Regions from separate parts of the Streptomyces sp. P1-3 genome, predicted to be linked through region 3. Evidence: riboswitches for the same ligand, from Rfam matches in the RefSeq annotation. Region 3 holds a riboswitch; each other region holds the start of a gene.
What was found. Region 3 has a riboswitch for cobalamin ahead of ACQUSR_RS10555 (ribonucleoside-diphosphate reductase subunit alpha). Riboswitches for the same ligand answer to the same signal wherever they lie in the genome.
Positions count from the first base shown of each region.

Region 1: another riboswitch for cobalamin. It lies ahead of ACQUSR_RS26170 (cobalamin biosynthesis protein); the one in region 3 lies ahead of ACQUSR_RS10555 (ribonucleoside-diphosphate reductase subunit alpha).
Region 2: another riboswitch for cobalamin. It lies ahead of metE (5-methyltetrahydropteroyltriglutamate--homocysteine S-methyltransferase); the one in region 3 lies ahead of ACQUSR_RS10555 (ribonucleoside-diphosphate reductase subunit alpha).

Region 1 is NZ_CP192512.1:6,126,072-6,133,680, reverse strand. Features, by position in the region: gene ACQUSR_RS26185 (alpha/beta hydrolase) at 1-288, opposite strand, end outside; gene ACQUSR_RS26180 (inorganic phosphate transporter) at 827-2,110, shown strand; gene ACQUSR_RS26175 (hypothetical protein) at 2,140-2,391, shown strand; cobalamin riboswitch at 2,543-2,702, shown strand; gene ACQUSR_RS26170 (cobalamin biosynthesis protein) at 2,863-3,921, shown strand; gene ACQUSR_RS26165 (cobyric acid synthase) at 4,553-6,082, shown strand; gene ACQUSR_RS26160 (putative cobaltochelatase) at 6,216-7,609, shown strand, end outside.
Region 2 is NZ_CP192512.1:652,082-659,690, forward strand. Features, by position in the region: gene ACQUSR_RS02880 (MMPL family transporter) at 1-1,370, opposite strand, end outside; gene metE (5-methyltetrahydropteroyltriglutamate--homocysteine S-methyltransferase) at 1,546-3,870, opposite strand; cobalamin riboswitch at 4,070-4,265, opposite strand; gene ACQUSR_RS02890 (3-hydroxybutyryl-CoA dehydrogenase) at 4,393-5,283, opposite strand; gene aceB (malate synthase A) at 5,280-6,872, opposite strand; gene aceA (isocitrate lyase) at 6,980-7,609, opposite strand, start outside.
Region 3 is NZ_CP192512.1:2,570,864-2,578,472, reverse strand. Features, by position in the region: gene ACQUSR_RS10565 (hypothetical protein) at 108-440, shown strand; gene ACQUSR_RS10560 (ribonucleotide-diphosphate reductase subunit beta) at 522-1,547, opposite strand; gene ACQUSR_RS10555 (ribonucleoside-diphosphate reductase subunit alpha) at 1,547-3,958, opposite strand; gene ACQUSR_RS10550 (hypothetical protein) at 3,963-4,109, shown strand; cobalamin riboswitch at 4,084-4,241, opposite strand; gene mctP (monocarboxylate uptake permease MctP) at 4,386-6,035, opposite strand; gene ACQUSR_RS10540 (DUF3311 domain-containing protein) at 6,032-6,304, opposite strand; gene ACQUSR_RS10535 (GntR family transcriptional regulator) at 6,415-7,194, opposite strand; gene ACQUSR_RS10530 (extracellular solute-binding protein) at 7,428-7,609, shown strand, end outside.

The DNA of each region.
Region 1 (7,609 bases), 3.6 Mb from region 3:
CACGCAGTCGACGGGGTGCGGGACGTCCGCGAGGACCGGCCCGACGACGGCGTGGGTGTTCTGGCCGGTGAGCCCGTAGCGCCCGGGGCGCAGCGCGGCGAAGCTGCGGGTCAGGGTGATCCGGCCGTCCCCGGCGGCGTGCACGGTCAGCGGCGGGTCGTGGGGCAGCGGCCGGTCCGGGGTGGGCCTGAGCGCGGCGTCGCCGGCGTACCGTCCGGCCGCCAGCGCGGCCGCTCCGGCACCGAGCAGGGTGGTGGCGGCCGCGGCCGCCGCGGTACGCAGGCGCACCACATCAGTGTGGGCGCGGACGGGGGAAGCGGCCAGCGGACGTCCCCGCGCGGGTGACGGCGCCGTCACCGGGCCGCAGCGCCCCGGATCCCGGCACCCGAAGCAGGCCCCGGCGCCCCCCGCCCTGGCGCCGTACGGCCCTGGCCCCCGGCCCCGGCCCCCGGGGCGGCCTGGCACGCTCACGCCGACCAGACGGCGCGCCGCGCACCCGGGCGATGATGTCCCTCGCACAAGGTCCCGTGGGTCCCGTAGGTCTCATAGGTCCCCCATGCGGGTCCTATAGGTAGGAGCGCCGTGGGACTCGTAGGAAGGTGCACCGCGGGACTAGTAGGTAGGTAGGGACGCCGCGGGACGCGGGCCTTCCAGGTCCGTCACGTATGTCGCGTGCGTCACTTCCACCCCGGATTGCCGCAGGCGCGGGCGGTCTGACGCACGCCCCCTCGGCCACGTCACCGCCAGGCCTGCACCAGTTCACCTTCCGTTCACCCTGTGTCCCTACGGTCGCCGTGCCACTGACGCCGAACGATTGCCTGGGTGAATGGAACACATCACGCTTCTCATCGGGATCGTGATCATCACGGCCTTGGTGTTCGACTTTACGAACGGCTTCCACGACACCGCCAACGCCATGGCCACCACCATCTCCACGGGCGCGCTCAAGCCCAAGGTGGCGGTCGCGATGTCCGCGGTGCTGAACCTCGTCGGCGCCTTTCTCTCCGTCGAGGTCGCCGCGACCATCTCCAAAGGCATCATCGACGAATCCGGAATCCAACCCGAAGTGATCTTCGCCGGGTTGGTGGGTGCGATCATCTGGAACCTGCTGACCTGGCTCGCGGGTCTGCCCTCCAGCTCCTCGCACGCGCTGTTCGGCGGTCTGATCGGCGCGACCGTCGCCTCGGTCGGCTTCGGTGCCGTGCACGGCGAAGAGGTCGTCATGAAGGTCCTGATCCCGGCCGTCGCCGCGCCGGTCGTGGCGGGCCTCGCCACCGTGCTGGCGACCCGGCTGACCTACGCCGCGTCCCGGAAGACCGACCCCGAGGCCAGCGCCAAGGGCTACCGGGCCGGGCAGATCGCCTCGGCCGGGCTGGTCTCCCTGGCCCACGGCACCAACGACGCGCAGAAGACCATGGGTGTGATGACCCTGGCGCTGATCACCGGCGGCGCGCTGGCCCCGGACTCGGACCCGCCGCTGTGGGTCATCGCCTCGGCCGGTATCGCCATCGCGCTCGGTACGTACCTGGGCGGCTGGCGGATCATCCGCACGATGGGCAAGGGCATCACCGACATCCAGCCGCCGCAGGGCTTCGCCGCCCAGTCCGGCGCCGCGGTGACCATCCTGGCCTCCTCCCACATCGGGTTCGCGCTCTCCACCACCCAGGTCTGCTCCGGTGCCGTGATGGGCGCGGGGCTCGGCCGCAAGGGCGGCGTGGTGCGCTGGTCGACCGCGGGCCGGATGGCCGCCGCCTGGGCGCTCACCCTGCCGGCCGCCGGCCTGGTCGGTGCCGCGGCCGCGCTGCTGGCGAAGCAGGGCGACTGGGGCGTCACGGCCGTCGCGATCCTCGCCGGCGCCGCCTGCGCCGCGATCTGGGTGGCATCGCGCCGCAAGCCGGTGGACCACACCAACGTCAACGACACCGGTGTGAGCGAGACCGAGCCCGCGGGTGTCGTCACCACCGCGCTCCAGGCGGTCGCCCCGCCGCCGGCCGGGCCCGTGGCCCCGGCCGAACCCGCCGCCCCGACCGGCTCCGAGCAGCGGGCCGAGTTCACGGCGTCCGCCGAGCCGGCCGCCACCCCCGCCGCCCCCGCACAGGCCACGGCCTGACCGCCCGGCCAAGGTAAGGAAGCGCTTCCATGAACATCGACTGGGCAGCACTCGGCCAGGTCTTCGGCGTCAGCCTCGTGGTGACCGTGGCCATGGTCGGGGTCTTCACCCTCGGCATCGTCGGTACGTCCCGTAAGCCGCAGCCCGAGGGGCAGTCCGAGGTGGCGGCGGTGACCGCCTCCGGCGGCCCGTCCGTCCTCGCACGCACCCTCGGGTACGCCTGCTACGCGGTGTGCGCGGCGGTCGTCGCCTACGGCATCAACCTCATCGTCAACGGCTGACGGCCGCCCGCGCCGCAGCCCCTCGTGCCCCGGGACACCCGTCCCGGGGCACGGCCGTGTGCCGGGCCGAGGGCGAGTTTCCCAGGTCAAGGGTGAGTTGACGGCCGTTCCCGCAGCATGGTGGACTGCCGAGGCCAAACGGCGGCAGGAGAGGAAGCCGGTGCGAGTCCGGCGCGGTCCCGCCACTGTCACCGGGGAGCGCTCCCCCACCGTGAGCCGAGGTCACGGCTCGTCGGACGCGGCCGCCACGCGCGGTCGTCGTACGCGGGCTGGAAGGCCGGGGGAAGCGCCGATCCGGGAGCCAGGAGACTCTCACCGCCGGTTACGTCGAGCCAGGGCGCGGACCCTGAGTGAGGACACCACGCCATGCCCGGCACCGTCACGCCGCCGCCCGCAGCCGCGGCTCCCCCGACCCCGACATCCGGCGCCGCCTCCCGAGCGGCCCGACGAGGCGTGACGGCGGGCTGACCGATGCGTGCCGACCACGCCGTGTCCTTCGCGTGCGGCGCCGCCCTCGGCTTCGCCTGCGACCTGGCCGTCGGCGATCCGCGCCGCGGGCATCCCGTGGCCGCCTTCGGGCGGGCCGCCGCCGCCGTCGAGCGGCGGCTCTGGCGCGACCACCGCGGCTACGGGGCGCTCCACACGCTGCTGTGCGCGGGCGGCGCGACCGCCGGTGCCGCGCTGCTGGCCCGTGCCGTACGGCGGCCCGCCGCCGCCTCTTCCCTCTCTCCCGCCTCCCCCGCCGTACGGTCCCTGTCCAGGACCGCCGACATCGCGCTGACCGCCGCCGCCACGTGGGCCGTGCTGGGCGGTACGTCGCTGCGCCGCGAGGCCCTCGTCATCGGGAACGCGCTCGCCGCCGGCGACCTGGCCGCCGCCCGGGCGCGGCTGCCGCATCTGTGCGGGCGCGACCCGCAGGCACTGGACGGACAGCAGATCGCGCGCGCGGTCGTGGAGTCGGTGGCCGAGAACACCTCCGACGCGGTCGTGGGCGCCCTGGTGTGGGGGGCGATCGGCGGCGTACCGGGGCTGGTGGGCTTCCGTGCCGTCAACACCCTGGACGCGATGGTGGGCCACAAGTCGCCGCGCCACCGGCGGTTCGGCTGGGCGTCGGCCCGGCTGGACGACGTCGCCGGATGGCCGGGCGCCCGGCTCACGGCGGCGCTGGCCGCGGTCGCCGGACCGGATCCGCGCGGCGCCCGGCGGGTGTGGCGCGCGGACGGCGGTGCGCACCCGAGCCCCAACGCGGGCCCCGTCGAGGCGTCCTTCGCGGGGGCGCTGGGGGTGCGGCTGGGCGGCACCCTCGCCTACGGCGGCCGAGTGGAGCACCGACCCGTACTGAACGCCGAGGGGCGGCCGGTGGAGGTCGCCGACGTCGCGCGCGCGGCCCGGCTGTCGCGGCGGGTCGGGGTGCTGGCGCTGGCGACGTCCGTCGCGGGACGGCTGGCGGTCTGCGCCCTGCGGTCGGCCCTGTCCGGCGGCGGCCGGGGACCGGTACGGCCGAAGGCGGCTGGAACGGGGGCCGGATGAGCGGCCACGCGTACCAGGTCACCGGCGCCCGCGTCGGGCAGGCACACGGCGGGGCCGGCCTCTCCCGCCGGACGCGGCGACCGCGGGCAGCGGTCGCCCGGCCACGGTGCGAGGCGGCGAGCGGCCGCCGGGAAGGACGCGGCATGAGCGGCCCCGGCGACGCGGCGCGGTGCCGTCCCGAGCACCGCACAGGCGGCGGCAGCAGGTCGTACGCCGCCCCGTCGGCCAACGCGTACGCGCGGGCGCGGGCGGCCTCACGGTCCGCCCGTGATGGGGCGCGGCGCGCTCCTCACGCTCGCGCGATCCGACCCGGGCGCCCCGCGCAGCGGGGCGCGCCGTACGCCTCGTACGCGCCGTACGCCTCTTATACGCGCGCCGCGCAGGCGAACGCCGCGCTCACGCGGTACGCGGCCGGGCCGCGTGCCGCGATGCCGCGCCGGGCATGGTCTACCGCGGGCCACACCCCGCACGCAGCGCGGCCGGTGGCCGCTGGAAGGGGGACCCCTATGAGCGACGCACGCGCGGCCGCCGGGCAGCAGGTGCTGGGGATGGCCGCACCTCTGATCCCTCCTTGCCCGCCCTCGGGCAGGAGGGGCCCAGCGGGCGGAGAAGCGATTGAAGGAGACGCGGCATGAGCGGCGACCGAAGCCGCCTCGGTGGCGGACTGCTGGTCGCGGGGACGACCTCGGACGCGGGCAAGAGCGTGGTGACGGCGGGCATCTGCCGGTGGCTGGCCCGCAAGGGCGTGTCCGTGGCGCCGTTCAAGGCGCAGAACATGTCGCTGAACTCGTTCGTCACCCGCGACGGCGCCGAGATCGGGCGCGCCCAGGCGATGCAGGCCGCGGCCGCGCGCGTGGAGCCGAGCGCCCTGATGAACCCCGTCCTGCTCAAGCCGGGCGGCGACCGCAGCAGCCAGGTCGTGCTGCTGGGCAAGCCGGTGGGCGAGCTGAGCGCGCGCGGCTACCACAGCGGGCGGCAGGAGGCGTTGTTCGGCACCGTGACGGAGTGCCTGGAGGAGCTGCGCCGTACCCACGACGCGGTGATCTGCGAGGGCGCGGGCAGCCCCGCCGAGATCAATCTGCGGCGCACCGACATCGTCAACATGGGGATCGCGCGGGCCGCCTCGCTGCCCGTGGTGGTGGTCGGCGACATCGACCGGGGCGGGGTGTTCGCGTCCTTCTTCGGTACGACGGCGCTGCTGTCGCCCGAGGACCAGCGGCATGTCGCGGGCTATGTGGTGAACAAGTTCCGCGGCGACGTGACACTGCTGGAGCCGGGCCTGGACATGCTCCGCGACCTGACCGGGCGACCCACGCTCGGCGTGCTGCCGTACGCGCACGGGCTCGGCATCGACGAGGAGGACGGGCTGAGCGTGTCGATGCGCGGGGCGGTTCGGGAGAGCGTCGTCGCGCCGCCGCACGGCGCGGATGTGCTGCGGGTCGCGGTCGCCGCCGTCCCCCTGATGTCGAACTTCACGGACGTGGACGCGCTGGCCGCCGAACCCGGCGTGATCGTGCGGTTCGTGGACCGGCCGGAGGAGCTGGCCGACGCCGACCTGGTGGTGCTGCCCGGCACCCGCGGCACCGTGCGGGCGCTGGCGTGGCTGCGGGAGCGGGGCCTGGCCGACGCCGTCGTGCGGCGCGCCGCCGAGGGGCGGCCGGTGCTGGGCATCTGCGGCGGCTTCCAGATGCTCGCCGAGCGCATCGAGGACGACGTCGAGTCCAGGGCGGGGACGGTCGACGGGCTCGGCCTGCTGCCGGCACGGATCCGCTTCGCCGCCGAGAAGACCCTCGCGCGGCCCGTCGGCGCGGCCCTGGGCGAGCCGGTGGAGGGGTACGAGATCCACCACGGCGTCGCCGACGTGGGCGGCGGCGACGAGGCGTTCCTGGACGGCTGCCGGGTCGGGGCGGTGTGGGGGACGCACTGGCACGGCTCGCTGGAGAGCGACGGCTTCCGCCGGGCGTTCCTGCGGCGGGTCGCGGCGGACGCGGGCCGGGCGTTCGCCCCGGCGCCCGACACGTCCTTCGGCGCGCTGCGCGAGGAGCAGTTGGACCGGCTGGGCGATCTGATCGAGGAGCACGCGGACACGGACGCGCTGCTGCGGCTGATCGAGGACGGGGTGCCGCGAGGGCTTCGCTTCATTCCACCGGGTGCGCCGTGAGCGAGTGCGTCGCGCGGCACCCGAGGCTTGTTCCCCTACCCGCCCCTTCCCGCTTCGTCCCCAAGCTCCCCCATAGCGCTTCGCGCATGGGAGGTACCCCCAGGACGGGCTGGATTTTTGGAGGTACGACCGCATGAGCCCCACCCCCTACCCCTTCACCGCGATCGTCGGCATGGCCGACATGCGGCTCGGCCTGCTGCTCAACGCCATCTCGCCGGCGATCGGCGGCGTGCTCGTACGCGGCGAGAAGGGCACCGCGAAGTCGACGGCGGTGCGGGCCCTTTCCGCGTTGCTGCCGGGCATCGACGTCGTCCCCGGCTGCCGGTTCTCCTGTGACCCGGCCGCGCCGGACGCCGCCTGCCCGGACGGCCCGCACGAGCCGGGTGCCGGGGCCGCCCGCGCCGCCCGCATGGTGGAGCTGCCCGTGGGCGCCTCCGAGGACCGGCTCGTGGGCGCGCTCGACATCGAACGCGCGCTGTCGGAGGGCGTGAAGGCGTACCAGCCGGGGCTGCTGGCGGACGCGCACCGGGGCATCCTGTACGTCGACGAGGTCAACCTGCTGCACGACCACCTCATCGACCTGCTGCTGGACGCCGCCGCCATGGGCGCGTCCTACGTGGAGCGTGAAGGCGTCTCCGTACGGCACGCGGCGCGGTTCCTGCTGGTCGGCACGATGAATCCCGAAGAGGGCGAGCTGCGGCCGCAGTTGCTGGACCGCTTCGGGCTGACCGTCGAGGTCGCGGCGTCGCGGGAACCGGACGAGCGGGTCGAGGTGGTGCGGCGGCGGCTGGCGTACGACGAGGACCCGGGCGGGTTCCGGGCGCGCTGGGTGGCGGACGAGAGCGAGCTGCGGGAGCGGATCGCCGCCGCCCGCGCGCTGCTGCCGCAGGTGCGTCTCGGCGACGGCGCGCTGCGCCAGATCGCCGCCGTGTGCGCGGCGTTCGAGGTGGACGGGATGCGCGCGGACATCGTCACCGCGCGTACGGCGACGGCGCTGGCCGCCTGGGCGGGGCGTACGGACGTCACGACCGAGGACGTGCGGCAGGCGGCGCTGCTGGCGCTGCCGCACCGGCGGCGGCGCAATCCGTTCGACGCGCCGGGGCTGGACGAGGAGAAGCTCGACGAGACGCTGCGGCAGTTCGCGGACGAGGACCGGGACCCGGAGCCGGACCCCGAGCCGGAGCCGGAGGGGCCGGACAACGATCCGGACGGGGGCCCGGACGGCGGACCCGGCGGCGGCCCGGGGGGCGGCCCCGACGGACGTGCGCCGGACCAGGCGCCGCCGTCCGGTGAGAGCGCCGAGGGCGCGCCGGATCCGTCCGTGCCCGGTCCGCGTACGGGCAGGGAGGCAACGGCCGAGTCGGCCGGCGACGAGGACCGGGAGGCCTCGGGCGAGCCCGCGGGCGGTGCCGCGCCCGAGCAGCGCGCGGTCGGCGCGGCGGCCCCGTTCAAGGCCCGGAAGCTGGACGTGCCGGGGTTGGGCGAGGGGGCGGCCGGGCGCCGCTCGCGCGCCCGTACCGCGCACGG
Region 2 (7,609 bases), 1.9 Mb from region 3:
ACGAGGGTGAGCGGCCCGTTCGAGCCGGGCCCGAAGGCGGAGGACATCAGGTCGAAGGCGCGCCGGTCCGTGAACGACTTCGGGTCCGCGCCGTCGCCGATGTGCCCGAGCTGGATGGACAAGAGCGGGATCGACAGGACGGCCAGGGTGATGACGCCGCCGGCCAGGAACCACCAGGGGTGGCGCTCCACGCGCTGCGCGTGGCGATGCCAGCCGCCGTGGGCCTCCTCCCCGGGCCCCGCGTCCGACTCGGCGATGGGGGTGCGCACGCGGTACGTGTCGATCCGCCGCCCGATGAGCCCCAGCAGCGCGGGGACCAGGGTGATCGCCCCGAGGACCGCGGAGACCACGGTGACCGCCGCGGCCAGCCCCAGCTTGCCGATGAAGGAGATCCCGGAGACCCACAGTCCGGCCAGCGCGATGATGACGGTGCAGCCCGAGACCAGCACCGCCCGGCCGCTGGTGGCCGTGGCCAGGCCGGCGGCGCGCACCGGATCCGCGCCGTGCATGAGGTTCTGCCGGTGCCGGGTGACCAGGAACAGGGCGTAGTCGATCCCGACGCCGATACCGATCATCGTGGCCAGCGTCGGTGAGACGGTGGCGAAGGTGAACGCGGCCGCCAGCAGCCCCAGGCCGGCCAGGCCGCAGATCACGCTGATCAGCGCGGTCAGCAGGGGCAGCCCGGCGGCCAGGACGCTGCCGAAACCGATCAGCAGCACCACGATCGCCACCCCGAAGCCGATGGCCTCACTGGCGCGGTCGTCCGGCCTCGGCCGGTCCAGCTCGCCCAGCGGACCGCCGTATTCCACCTGGACGCCCGCCGTCCTCAGCGGTTGGACGGCGTCGTCCACGCCGTCCAGGTAGTCGTCCCCCAGCGTCGAGGGCTGCACGTCGAAGCGGACGGTGATGTAGGCCGTCTTCTGGTCGGTGGACAGCGGCCCGACGTCCTGGCCGCCGGTGGGCTTCGGCGGTGGCTTCGATCCTGGTGCGGGCAGCGGGTTCTGCACGGCGAGCACGTGCGGCAGCTTCTTGAGGTCACCGACGGCGGAGGAGACCTGGCCGCTGACATCGGTGAGCGGCTCGGCGGCGTCGTGCAGCACGATCTGGGCGCTGTAGCCGCCGGCCGCCGGTTCATGCGCCTTGAGTACGTCGATGCCGTCCTGCGACTGCGTGCCGGACAGCGTGAAGTCGTCCGAGTACTCGCCCCCGTGCGCCCGGTCCAGTACCTGGAGTCCCGCGAGGGCGGCCAGCCAGAGGACGATGACGGTTACGAAGTGGCGGGCGCACCACTCGCCGATGCGCCGCAACCCGCCCTTCGGCCGCGGTGCACCGGATGTGGCCCGCTCACGCGGAGGCTGTGGCGCCCGCATGCGAGCATTCAATGCCCGCCCTGCCGGTCGCCGCACCCCGTCACCGGAGAACGGGTGAAAGGGAGGCGGCGACCGGGTGGGATCTTCACGGCTTGCCGCGGCCGCGGCCGGGGCGGACAAAGCGCGCGTCCGTCCCGGCCGCTGTCATCTCAGGAGGCCGCGGCGGGCAAGCACCTCAGGACGTCGTGGCGGGCAGGCCGTCCCGGACGTCGCGGGCCGCCGTCACCATGTTCTCCAGCGAGGCCCGTACCTCGGGCCAGCCGCGGGTCTTCAGCCCGCAGTCGGGGTTGACCCACAGCCGCTCGGCGGGAATGGCGTCGAGCCCCTTGCGCAGCAGGGCCGCGGCCTCGGCCGTGGTCGGGACGCGCGGGGAGTGGATGTCGTAGACACCGGGGCCGGCCTCGCGGTGGTAGCCGGACGTCGCGAGTTCCCGGGCCACCTGCATGTGGGAGCGGGCGGCCTCCAGGCTGATGACGTCGGCGTCGAGGTCGTCGATGGCCTGGAGGATGTCGCCGAACTCGGCGTAGCACATGTGGGTGTGGATCTGGGTGTCCGGGCGGACCCCGCTGGTGGTCAGGCGGAACGCCTCGGTGGCCCATTCCAGGTACGCCGGACGGTCGGCCGCGCGCAGCGGCAGCGTCTCGCGCAGCGCGGGCTCGTCCACCTGGATCACCGAGGTGCCGGCCGCTTCGAGGTCGCCGACCTCGTCCCGCAGGGCGAGTGCGACCTGGCGGGCGGTGTCGCCCAGCGGCTGGTCGTCGCGGACGAAGGACCAGGCCAGCATGGTGACGGGGCCGGTGAGCATGCCCTTGACCGGGCGGTCGGTGAGTGACTGGGCGTACGTCGTCCAGCGCACCGTCATCGGTTCGGGGCGAGAGATGTCGCCGGCCAGGATCGGCGGCCGGACGTAGCGGGTGCCGTAGGACTGGACCCAGCCGTGCCGCGTGGCGAGGTAGCCCGTCAGCTGCTCGGCGAAGTACTGCACCATGTCGTTGCGTTCGGGCTCGCCGTGCACCAGGACGTCGATCCCGGCCTTCTCCTGGAAGGAGAGGACCTCCCGGATCTCGTCCCTGATGCGCTCCTCGTAGGCGGCGGTGTCGATGCGTCCGGCGCGCAGGTCGGCGCGGGCGGCACGCAGGTCGGTGGTCTGCGGGAAGGAGCCGATGGTGGTCGTGGGCAGGAGGGGCAGGCGGAGGTGGGCGCGCTGGGCGGCCGCCCGTTCGGCGTACGACTGCGAGCGGCGGCCGTCGGCGTCGGTGACGGCCGCGGCGCGGGCGCGCACCGCCGGGTCGCGGGTGAGCGCGGAGCCCGCGCGGGAGGCCAGGCTGGCACGGTTGGCGGCGAGTTCCGCCGCGATGGTGTCGGTGCCCCGCGCCAGGCCGCGGGCGAGGGTGACGATCTCGGAGGTCTTCTGGCGGGCGAAGGCGAGCCAGCGGGCGACCTGCGGATCGATGTCGCGCTCGGCGGTGGCGTCCAGCGGGACGTGCAGCAGGGAGCAGGAGGCGGACACGTCGACCTGGCCGGCGAGGCCGAGGAGCGTGCCGAGGGTGGACAGGGACTTCTCGAAGTCGTTGATCCAGATGTTGCGGCCGTTGACGACACCGGCGACCAGGCGCTTGCCGGGCAGCCCGCCGACGGCGGCGAGGTCGTCGAGGTTGGCGGCGGCGGATTCGGTGAAGTCGAGGGCCAGTCCGTCGACCGGCGCCTTGGCCAGGACGGGCAGGGCTTCGCCGAGCCGGTCGAAGTAGGAGGCGACCAGCAGCTTCGGGCGGTCGGCGAGGCCGCCCAGGTCCCGGTAGGCGCGGGCGGCGGCGTTCAGCTCGGCCGGGCTGCGGTCCTGGGCCAGGGCGGGTTCGTCGAGCTGCACCCATTCGGCGCCGGCCGCGCGCAGGTCGGCGAGCACCTCGGCGTACACCGGAAGGAGCCGGTCGAGGAGCGTCAGCGGGACGAAGTCCGCCGCGGCGCCGGGGGCGGGCTTGGCCAGCAGGAGGTAGGTGACGGGTCCGACCAGTACCGGCCGTGCGGCCGCCCCGAGGGCGAGGGCCTCCTTCAACTCGGCGACCTGCTTGGTGGAGTCGGCGGTCAAGACGGTGTCAGGACCGAGTTCGGGCACCAGGTAGTGGTAGTTGGTGTCGAACCACTTGGTCATCTCCAGCGGCGCCACGTCCTGGGTGCCGCGGGCCATCGCGAAGTACCCGTCGAGTGCGTCCGCCTCGACGGCGGCGCGGTGCCGGGCGGGAATCGCGCCGACCATGACGCTGGTGTCCAGGACGTGGTCGTAGTACGAGAAGTCGCCCGTCGGCACCTCGTGGACGCCGGCGTCGGCCAACTGCCGCCAGTTCGACCGGCGCAGGGCGGCGGCGCACTCCCGGAGGGCGTCGGCGCTGACGCGGCCCTTCCAGTAGCCCTCGACGGCCTTCTTCAGTTCCCGGTTCGGGCCTTGCCGGGGGTAGCCGTACACGGTGGCCCGTGCTGCCGCGGCTGCGGACTTCGCTGTCACGGAACTCTCCTTCGCGAGCGTGTCTCCTGACAGATCCCGGTACGGGACGAGGGCGCGAAGGGATGGCGAGCGAGGCGGAAACCGCACCACGATCGGTGTGCGTCCGCCCGCTGTGGACTCCCCCGGACTGCGTCCGGGAGTACCGCCGACCCGCCCTCGAGGTCACCGAGATCTCCGCGCGCGATCGGTCGCGCGCGGGCAACGGGCAGGTCTTCGGACTCGCGGGCGCTTCCGCCCGTGAAGGGCGGACACCTACTGGCCGTCGCTTCCCAGACCCGGCCGGGTCCAGTGCGTGTGACGGCGGTCGTTCCCGCTCACCGCTGCGGGGCAGTCCCGGATTCCCACCGGGTTCCCTCTTACGACGCGCCTGCCTGGCGGGCAGGGCGAACCAGCTGCATCCGCCAGCCTAGCGCCGGACGGAACGTCAGCGCAGCGGGGGCGTGGAGCAGGTCGGTCGCCCGCTCCACGCCCCGCCCCGCGGCGGCCCGGGTTCCCTCGGCCCCGGCCCCGGCCCAGGGCCCCTCAGCCCCGGTCGTAGGTGTGGAATCCCCGGCCCGTCTTCCGCCCGAGCAGCCCCGCCTCGACCATCCGCTGGAGCAGCGGCGGCGGGGCGTAGAGGGGCTCCTTGAACTCGCCGTACAGGGACTCCGCGATGGCGGCGACCGTGTCGAGGCCGATCAGGTCGGCCAGCTTGAGCGGTCCCATCGGGTGGGCGCAGCCCAGCTCCATGCCGGCGTCCACGTCGGCGGCGGTGGCGAAGCCGGATTCGGCCATCCGGATCGCCGCGAGGAGGTAGGGGATGAGCAGGGCGTTGACGACGAACCCTGATCGGTCCTGGGAGCGGATCGCGGTCTTGCCGAGCGTCGCGGTGGCGAAGTCCTCGGCGGTACGGACCGTTTCGGCGCTCGTGTGCAGTGAGGTGACGATCTCCACCAGCGGCATGACGGGCACCGGGTTGAAGAAGTGCAGGCCCAGCACGCGGTCGGCGCGCTGGGTCGCCATGCCGAGGCGCATCACGGGGATGGCGGAGGTGTTCGTGGCCAGCACCGCCTCCGGATCCTCGACGATCTTGTCGAGGGCGGCGAAGATCCCGGTCTTCACGTCCGCGTTCTCCACGGCGGCCTCGACGACGAGCTGCCGGTCGGCCAGGTCGTCGAGGCTGCCGGTGAAGACGAGCCGGGCAAGCGCGTCCTCGGCGCGGACGCGGTCCAGTCTGCCGCGCCGGACGGCGCGTTCGAGGGAGGCGGCCACGCGTTCCCGGGCCCCGCGGGCCGCCGCGGCGTCCGCCTCGCAGACCACGGTGTCGAGCCCGGCGCGGGCGCAGACCTCCGCGATGCCGGCGCCCATCTGGCCGCCGCCGACCACGCCGACCCGCTGGACGGACCCGCTCACGGTCTGGAGGGAGGCGCTCATGACCGCACCTCCGGCCGGCGGACGAGGTGGCGCGCGTAGGCGTCGGGGGTGAAGAACGCCGGAAGTTCCTTCGCCAGCGCGGTGCGTTCGAGGATGCCCCGGGCCTCCGCGGCGCGCGCGTCGGGTCGTTCTCGTTCCAGGGCCGCGCGCTCGGTGTCGAGCAGCCGCAGCACGGTGTCGCGGTCGGCGGCGCCGTGGCGTACCCACTGCCAGATCTGGCAGCGGGCGATCTCCGCGGTCGCGGCGTCCTCCATGAGCCCGTGGAGCGCGACGGCGCCGCTGCCGCGCAGCCAGGCGTCGAAGTAGCGCAGGGCGACGGCGATGTTCGCGCGGATGCCTTCGGGCGTCGGCGGGCCGCTGACGCGGCGGACGGCCAGCAGGTCGGCGGCGGTCACCTCCACATCGTCGCGGGTGCGTTCGATCTGGTGGGGCCGGTCGCCCAGCACTCCGTCGAAGACGTCGCGGCAGACGGGGACGAGGCCGGGGTGGGCCACCCAGGAGCCGTCGAAGCCGTCCTCGGCCTCGCGCTCCTTGTCCAGGCGCACCGTGGCGAGAGCCGCCTCGTTGGCCTGCGCGTCGCGGCTGGGGACATGGGCGGCCATGCCGCCGATCGCGTGGGCGCCCCGCTTGTGGCAGGTTCGTACCAGCAGTTCGGTGTAGGCGCGCATGAACGGCGCGGTCATGGTGACCTTCGCCCGGTCCGGGAGGACGAAGTCGGGGCGGTGCGCGAAGTTCTTGATCAGGCTGAAGAGGTAGTCCCAGCGGCCCGCGTTCAGCCCGGCGGAGTGCTCGCGCAGTTCGTAGAGGATCTCCTCCATCTCGCAGGCGGCGGTGATGGTCTCGATGAGGACGGTGGCCCGGATGGTGCCGCGCGGGATGCCGAGCAGGTCCTGGGCGATGACGAAGACGTCGTTCCACAGGCGGGCTTCGTAACGGTTCTCCAGCTTGGGCAGGTAGAAGTACGGGCCGTGGCCGGCGTCGATCTGCCGCTGGGCGCAGTGGAAGAAGTACAGCCCGAGGTCGACGAGTGAGGCGGGCACGGGGCGGCCGTCGATGAGCAGGTGCTGCTCGGTGAGGTGCCAGCCGCGGGGGCGGACCATGATGGTGGCGGGGTCGTCGCCGAGCCGGTACGCCCTGCCGTCGGGGGTGGTGAAGTCGATGCGGCGCCGACAGGCGTCGAGCAGGTTCAGCTGGCCGCCGATGATGTTGTCCCAGATGGGGGCGGTGGCGTCTTCGAAGTCGGCCATCCACACCTGTGCCCCGGAGTTGAGGGCGTTGACGGTCATCCTGCGCTCGGGCGGGCCGGTGATCTCCACCCGGCGGTCGGTCAGGCCCGGCGCGGGCGGGGCGACGCGCCAGTCGGGGTCGGCGCGGATGGCGGTGGTCGCGAGCGGGAAGTCCAGTGGTGCGCCGGAGGCGAGCCGTTCGGCGCGGCGGCGGCGCTCGGCGAGCAGTTCGAAGCGCCGGCCGGCGACGGCCGCGTCGAGGCGGGCGATGAAGTCCAGTGCCGCGGGGGTGAGGATCTCGTCGTGGCGGTCGCCCGGCTCGCCCAGAACCTGGACGCGGCTGCTCAATTGGGTAGCGGACATGCGGGTCTCCTCGGGCGGAGCGGTGGGGGCCGGGTGAAGCGGAGTGGCCGGCCCCCACCTGTCTGCGGGTTGCCCGGCGCGGGGTGGCGCCCCGGCCGACGGGGTGCCTAGTGGAACTGCTCTTCCTCGGTGGAGCCGGTCAGCGCGGTGGTCGAGGAGGCCGGGTTGACGGCGGTGGACACCAGGTCGAAGTAGCCGGTGCCGACCTCGCGCTGGTGCCGCACCGCGGTGAAGCCCTCGCTCTGGGCGGCGAACTCCCGCTCCTGGAGGTCGACATAGGCGGTCATGCCGTGCTCGGCGTAGCCGCGGGCCAGGTCGAACATGCCGTGGTTGAGCGAGTGGAAGCCGGCCAGCGTGATGAACTGGAAGCGGTAGCCCATCGCCCCCAGTTCCCGCTGGAACTTGGCGATCTGGTCGTCGTCCAGCGCCGCCTTCCAGTTGAACGACGGCGAGCAGTTGTACGCCAGCATCTGGTCCGGGTACCGGGCGTGGATGGCCTCGGCGAACTCCCGGGCCTGGGCCAGGTCCGGCGTGCCGGTCTCCATCCACAGCAGGTCGGCGTACGGGGCGTAGGCCAGGCCGCGGGCGATCGCCGGTGCCATGCCGTTCTCGACCCGGTAGAAGCCCTCCGCGGTGCGCTCGCCGGTGCAGAACCGGGCGTCCCGCTCGTCGACGTCGCTGGTCAGCAGGTTCGCGGCGAGCGCGTCGGTACGGGCCACGATGACGGTCGGGACGTC
Region 3 (7,609 bases):
GTAAGTAAGTGACATGGGTCCCGGCGTCCGAGCCACAAGCCCGGCGCCGGGACCCTTCTCTGATGTTCTGCCCGTCCGAACATCGATCACAAAAAGGGACGTGACGCATGGTCAGTTGGAAGAAGGTGGCGCTGGTCGCCGCGGTTCTCGCGGGACTGACGACGACATACGCGGGTGCGGCACAGGGCGCCCCGGCCGCCGCCTGCGAGCGGGACGACAGCGGCAACGTCGTCTGCAGCGACAAGACGGACTACCGCAGCAAGGACGGCAAGTATCACGTCAGCCAAGTCCAGTCATGCGTGACCGGACTCCTCTGGGGGAAGCTACCCCGGCCTACAGATCTGCTCTTCGACTGGGTGCAGTACGAGGAGCACCCGAAGCCCCAAGAGAAGGCGCGTGTGGACTGCTCCAACCACGCACCGAGCAACAAGGAGCGTTGAGCCATCGTCGCGGGCGCTCTTCTCACATAGCGGATGGCCGGAGCCGGGTGGGGACCCGGTCCGGCCATCGGCCGTTGTCTGTCAGAACTCGTCGTCGAACGAGACCGAGCCCTCCACGGCGACCTGGTAGGCCGAGGCGCGCCGCTCGAAGAAGTTGGTCAGCTCCTGGACGTTCTGCAGTTCCATGAAGGAGAAGGGGTTCTCCGAGCCGTAGCGGACCGGGAGCCCGAGGCGGACCAGCCGCTGGTCGGCCACGCACTGGAGGTAGTCGCGCATGGAGTCGGTGTTCATGCCCGGCAGGCCGTCCCCGCACAGGTCGCGGGCGAACTGCAGCTCGGCCTCGACGGCCTCCTCCAGCATCGCGGTGACCTGCTTGCCCATCTCCTCGTCGAAGAGGTCCGGCTCCTCCTGGCGGACGGTGTCCACGACCTGGAAGGCGAAGTCCATGTGCATGGACTCGTCCCGGAAGACCCAGTTGGTGCCGGTGGCCAGGCCGTGCAGCAGGCCGCGCGACCGGAACCAGTACACGTACGCGAAGGCGCCGTAGAAGAACAGGCCCTCGATGCACGCCGCGAAGCAGATCAGGTTGAGCAGGAAGCGGCGGCGGTCCGCCTTGGACTCCAGCCGGTCCAGCTTCTCGACCTCGTTGATCCACTTGAAGCAGAACTGGGCCTTCTCCCGGATGGACGGGATGTTCTCCACCGCGTCGAAGGCGGCGGCGCGGTCGTCCGGGTCGGGCAGGTAGGTGTCCAGCAGCGTCAGATAGAACTGGACGTGCACGGCCTCCTCGAAGAGCTGCCGCGACAGGTACAGCCGCGCCTCGGGGGAGTTGATGTGCTTGTACAGCGTGAGCACGAGGTTGTTCGCCACGATCGAGTCACCGGTGGCGAAGAACGCGACCAGCCGCCCGATCAGGTGCTGCTCGCCCGGCGAGAGCTTGGCGAGGTCGGCCACGTCGGAGTGGAGGTCGACCTCCTCCACGGTCCAGGTGTTCTTGATCGCGTCGCGGTAGCGGTCGTAGAAGTCCGGGTACCGCATCGGCCGCAGGGTGAGCTCGAAGCCCGGGTCCAGGAGGTTTTTCGAACGGCTTTCTGGGGTGTTGCTCATTACTGGCAGGCCTCGCAGGACTCGGGGTTTTCCAGGGAGCAGGCGATCGCCTCGGCGTCGGGCGTGGCCTGCTGGGCGGGGATCGGGGCGGCCGCGGTGGCCCCGTTGGCGCGCGCGGACTGTGCGATCCGGGTCGCCGGGCGCGAACGCAGGTAGTACGTGGTCTTGATCCCCTGCTTCCAGGCGTACGCGTACATCGAGCTGAGCTTGCCGATGGTGGGCGACGCCATGAAGAGGTTGAGCGACTGGCTCTGGTCGAGGTACGGGGTGCGCGCGGCGGCCATGTCGATCAGCGCGCGCTGCGGCACCTCCCACGCCGTGCGGTACAGGTCGCGGATGTCCTGCGGCACCCAGCCGAAGTCCTGGACCGAGCCGTTGGACTCGCGCAGCGCCTCGCGGGTCTGCGCGTCCCACACGCCGAGCCGCTTCAGGTCGTCCACCAGGTAGGAGTTGACCTGGAGGAACTCACCGCTGAGCGTCTCGCGCTTGAAGAGGTTGGAGACCTGCGGCTCGATGCACTCGTAGACGCCCGCGATGGACGCGATGGTCGCCGTCGGGGCGATGGCCAGCAGCAGCGAGTTCCGCATGCCGGAGGTGGACATCCGCGTGCGGAGCGCCTCCCACCGCTCGGGCCACGTCATCTGCGCGTCGGCGTAGTGGTCGGGGTGCAGCACGCCGCGTGCGGTGCGGGTCGCCGACCAGGCGGGGTGCGGGCCGTGCCGCTCGGCGAGGTCGCAGGACGCCTCGTACGCCGCGAGCATGATGCGCTCGGAGATCTTGGTCGACAGCGCCTTGGCCTCGGCGGAGTCGAAGGGCAGCCGCAGCCGGAAGAACACGTCCTGAAGGCCCATCAGACCCAGGCCCACCGGCCGCCAGCGGGAGTTGGAGGCCCCGGCCTCTTCCGTGGGGTAGAAGTTGATGTCCACCACGCGGTCGAGGAAGGTGACGGCCGTACGGACCGTGCGGTCCAGCTTCTCCCAGTCCATGTCGCCGTCCGCGCCCAGGTGCGCGGCCAGGTTGACCGAGCCCAGGTTGCACACGGCCGTCTCGCCGTCGTCGGTGACCTCCAGGATCTCGGTGCACAGGTTGGAGGAGTGGACGACCTTGCCGGGCTCGGCGGTCTGGTTGGCGGTGCGGTTGGCGGCGTCCTTGAACGTCATCCAGCCGTTGCCGGTCTGCGCGAGCGTCCGCATCATCCGCGCGTACAGCTGCCGGGCGGAGACGGTCTTGATGGCCTTGCCCTCGGCCTCGGCCTTGCGGTACGCCTCGTCGAACCGCTCGCCCCACAGGTCGACCAGCTCGGGAGTGTCGGACGGGGAGAACAGCGACCAGTCGGCGTCGGCCTCGACCCGGCGCATGAACTCGTCCGGGATCCAGTGCGCGATGTTGAGGTTGTGGGTGCGGCGGGCCTCCTCACCGGTGTTGTCCCGCAGCTCCAGGAACTCCTCGATGTCCGCGTGCCAGGTCTCCAGGTAGACGCAGGCCGCGCCCTTGCGGCGACCGCCCTGGTTGACGGCGGCGACCGAGGCGTCGAGGGTCCGCAGGAACGGCACGATGCCGTTGGAGTGCCCGTTCGTGCCTCGGATCAGTGACCCGCGGGCCCGGATGCGGGAGTACGACAGGCCGATGCCGCCGGCGTGCTTCGACAGCCGCGCCACCTGGTGGTAGCGGTTGTAGATCGAGTCCAGCTCGTCCAGCGGCGAGTCCAGCAGATAGCAGGACGACATCTGCGGGTGGCGGGTGCCGGAGTTGAACAGGGTGGGGGAGCTGGGCAGGTACGACAGCGTGCTGGTCAGCCGGTACAGCTCGCAGACGTCCTCCAGGGCCCGGTCCGAGAGGTCCTCGGCCAGCCCGCAGGCCACGCGCAGCAGGAAGTGCTGCGGGGTCTCGACCACCTGACGGGTGATGGGGTGGCGCAGCAGGTAGCGGCTGTGCAGGGTGCGCAGGCCGAAGTAGCCGAAGCGGTCGTCGGCGCCGTCGGCCAGCGTCTTGTCGACCAGGGTGTCCAGGCGGGCGGCGTGGGTCCGTACGAAGGCGGCCGTGGAGTCGGCGATCAGGCCCTCGCGGTGGCCCACCTCGACGGAGGCGGAGAAGGAGACCGCGCCCTGCCCGGCCGCCTCCTCGGCGATGGCGAGGGTCAGCAGCCGGGCGGCGAGCCGGGAGTACTCCGGTTCCTCGGAGATCAGGCCGGCGGCGGCCTCGGTGGCCAGGGCCCGCAACTCCGCCTCGTCGGACCCGGCGTGCCGGCCGCGCAGCGCGGCGGCGGCGACCTTGCCGGGGTCGGTGGCGGGAAGATCCGCGGTGAGATCGGTCAGGGTACGCAACAGGGCGGTTCCGGGCGCGTCGGTGGCGGCCGCGGAGCCCTTGGAGTCCTGGGCCGCTGAAACCGGATCGGCGGGCGCGATGGTCACGGAAGTGCTCTCCCTCGCTCGGCTGGGGGGCCAGGAGGGGTGGTGCGCGATGGGCGCATACGGGCGTGCCGTACCGGAGCAGGGCATGCCGCGCAGCGTCCACCGGCCCAACCCGCGAGGCCCGGACGTGTTCGAGGCCGTCGGCAGGTAGTCGGACTTCACGCGCACGCAAAAGCACACACGTACACCGTTGCGGGACAGTTCCGGATTCGCGCCGGATTCCCCTGCGGCGACAGCGAGGATGAGCATACATCTTGTGTTGACTGCCGCACGCGCCACCACATGTTGTGTCACTCGGTTTGAGCTTTCGCACGAATGTGCTATATCGGGAGGCTGTTGGAGGCGTACGCCGGCATGCGGAAGGGGCGCGGCGAGAGCGCCACGCCCCTGTCCTCCACGCTACCTCGCGGCTGTGCGCCGTGCGCCGTCAGTGTCCGCCCGGCGTCTTCACCGGCGCCGCCCCGGCCGCCTCCACGGCCGGCTCGGCCTTGGCGCGCGGGTCGCCCGCGTCCGCCGTGTAGTCCTCGGGGGAGGTCTCGTCGATGCCGTCGGGCGCCTTCAGGGCCCGCAGGACGACGGTCAGGGCGACCGTGACGGCCACGTTCAGGACGAAGGCGGTCAGGCCGATGTAGCCGATCTCACCAATGCCCGGGATCTCCTTCTGGCTGCCGCCGAAGTGCTTCTGGGTGGGGCTGGCCACGCCGTACGCCGCGACCGTGCCGTAGACCATGCCGACCGCCCACCCCGCGAGCAGCGCCCAGCGGTGGAACCAGCGGGTGAACAGACCGCCCACCAGTGCCGGGAAGGTCTGCAGGATCCAGATCCCGCCCAGTAGCTGGAAGTTGATCGCCACCGTCTTGTCCATGGTCAGGACGAAGGCCAGCGCGCCCACCTTGACCAGCAGGGAGACCAGCTTGGAGACCTTCGTCTCCTGCTCCGGGGTGGCGTCGGGCTTGAGGAAGTCCTTGTAGATGTTGCGGGTGAACAGGTTCGCCGCGGCGATCGACATGATCGCGGCCGGCACCAGCGCGCCGATGCCGATCGCGGCGAACGCCACGCCCGCGAACCAGTCCGGGAACATGTCCTCGAACAGCTGCGGGATGGCGAGCTGCCCGTTCTCCACCTTCACGCCCGCCGCGATCGCCATGAAGCCCAGCAGCGCCAGCAGTCCGAGCATCAGCGAGTACAGCGGCAGGATGGTGGTGTTGCGGCGGATCACCTCACGGCTGCGGCTGGAGAGCGTCGCGGTGATGGAGTGCGGGTACATGAACAGCGCCAGCGCGGAGCCGAGCGCCAGCGTCGCGTACGCCCACTGCGAGGCCTCCGGTGGCGCCAGTGCGCCGCGTGGCTTCCCGGTCGCCTCGTTCGGCTGCGAGAACGCCTCCCCGGCCTTGGCGAAGATGTCGTCGAAGCCGCCCAGCTTGATCGGGATGTAGATGATCGCCACCACGATGACGATGTAGATCAGGGTGTCCTTGACGAAGGCGATCAGCGCGGGCGCGCGCAGCCCGGAGGAGTAGGTGTACGCCGCGAGCACGCCGAAGGCGATGAGCAGCGGCAGGTCCTTGATGAACCAGTTGGTGTCCTCGCCGCCACCGACGCCCATCACGTCCAGCACCGCCTGGATGCCGACGAGCTGCAGCGCGATATAGGGCATCGTGGCGAGGATGCCGGTGACCGCGACGGCCAGCGACAGCCCCTTGGAGCCGAAGCGGCCGCGGACGAAGTCCGAGGTGGTGACGTACCCGTGCTTGTGCGACACGGACCACAGGCGGGGCAGGAAGGTGAAGATCAGCGGATAGACGAGGATCGTGTACGGGACGGCGAAGAAGCCGGCCGCGCCCGCCGCGTACACCGCGGCCGGGACCGCGACGAAGGTGTACGCGGTGTACAGGTCGCCGCCCAGCAGGAACCAGGTGATCCAGGTGCCGAAGCTGCGCCCGCCCAGACCCCACTCGTCGAGGTTGTCGGCGTTCTCGGCCGCCCGCCAGCGCGCGGCCATGAAGCCCATGACGGTGACGGCCAGGAAGAAGACGATGAAGACGGTGAGTGCCACGCCGTTCACTCCGTCGTTCACTTCGCCGCACCCCCCTCGCGGGACGCGCGCAGCGCCCGCTGCTCACGGCGGACCAGGACGTACGCGATCGCCGTCAGCCCGGTCGAGATCAGCACCCACAGCATCTGGTACCAGTAGAAGAAGGGGATCCCGAACGCCTTGGGGTCGACCTTCGCGTACGAGCCGACCCACAGCATCGCGACGAACGGCGTGACCAGGCAGAGACCGATCACCACACGCGAGGGTGTGACGACCGGTCTGATGCCTTGTGTACCGGGTTTTTCGGACATGCGGCGGCTCCGCCCCCTCGTTGATCACCTGCGGTAATGCGCACGAAATCTAGGCCAGGGGTACGACGCCCGTCACTACCTGTCCGTATATCGGTATGACAAACAAATGGTCAGCCGTTGGGCCGCTGAAGCCGCGCGACGAACTTGTAGCGGTCGCCGCGGTAGACCGAGCGCACCCACTCCACCGGCTCGCCGTTGGCGTCCAGCGAGTGCCGGGACAGCATCAGCATGGGCAGCCCGACGTCCGTGCCGAGCAGGCCCGCCTCGCGCGGGGTGGCCAGCGAGGTCTCGATCGTCTCCTCCGCCTCGGCCAGGCGGACGTCGTACACCTCGGCCAGCGCCGTGTACAGCGACGCGTACTTCACCAGGCTGCGCCGCAGGGCGGGGAAGCGCTTGGCCGACAGGTGCGTGGTCTCGATCGCCATCGGCTCCCCGCTGGCCAGCCGAAGCCGCTCGATCCGCAGCACCCGGCCGCCCGTGGCGATATCCAGCAGTTCGGCGAGCCGGTCGTCGGCGGTCACGTAGCCGATGTCGAGCAGCTGCGAGGTGGGCTCGAGGCCCTGGGCCTTCATGTCCTCGGTGTACGAGGTCAGTTGCAGGGCCTGGGAGACCTTGGGCTTGGCGACGAAGGTGCCCTTCCCCTGGATCCGCTCCAGCCGCCCCTCGACCACCAGCTCCTGGAGCGCCTGGCGCACCGTCGTGCGCGAGGTGTCGAACTCGGCGGCCAGTGTGCGCTCCGGGGGGACCGCGGTGCCGGGCGGCAGGGTCTCGGTCATCTCCAGCAGGTGCCGCTTGAGCCGGTAGTACTTGGGCACGCGTGCGGTGCGCGTCCCGCCGGTCCCGTTGCCGGTCTCGGCCGGAGACCCGGCCGTATCCCCGTCGGTCTCCATGACGCGCCTTCCCGCCTCCTGTCCTGCTGCCGTCACCGGCTCCTCCGTCTTCAGCGGCTCACATCGTGGCACGGCCAGGCGGCCCCTCGGCTCAGATGTCGTGTGATGTCGGTCCGGTAACGGAGCCGACAGCGACTCTTATACACCCTTGACACCCCTAAAGGTCTAGGCCAAGCTGCGGGGCACTGGTCTAAACCATTAAAGACCAATCCAGTCCTGTTGAGGAGTGTGCGGTGAAGCGTGGGCTCATAGCGGCGACCGGTGTCGCGGCAATGCTGGTGAGCGTCGCGGCCTGTGGGTCCGGCGACGGCGACAAGAAGTCGGGGGCGGACGGCTTCAAGGGGGAGACGCTCACCGTCTGGGCGATGGACGGCTCCACTCCCGACGGCTGGACCAAGGACGTCAAGGCCGAGTT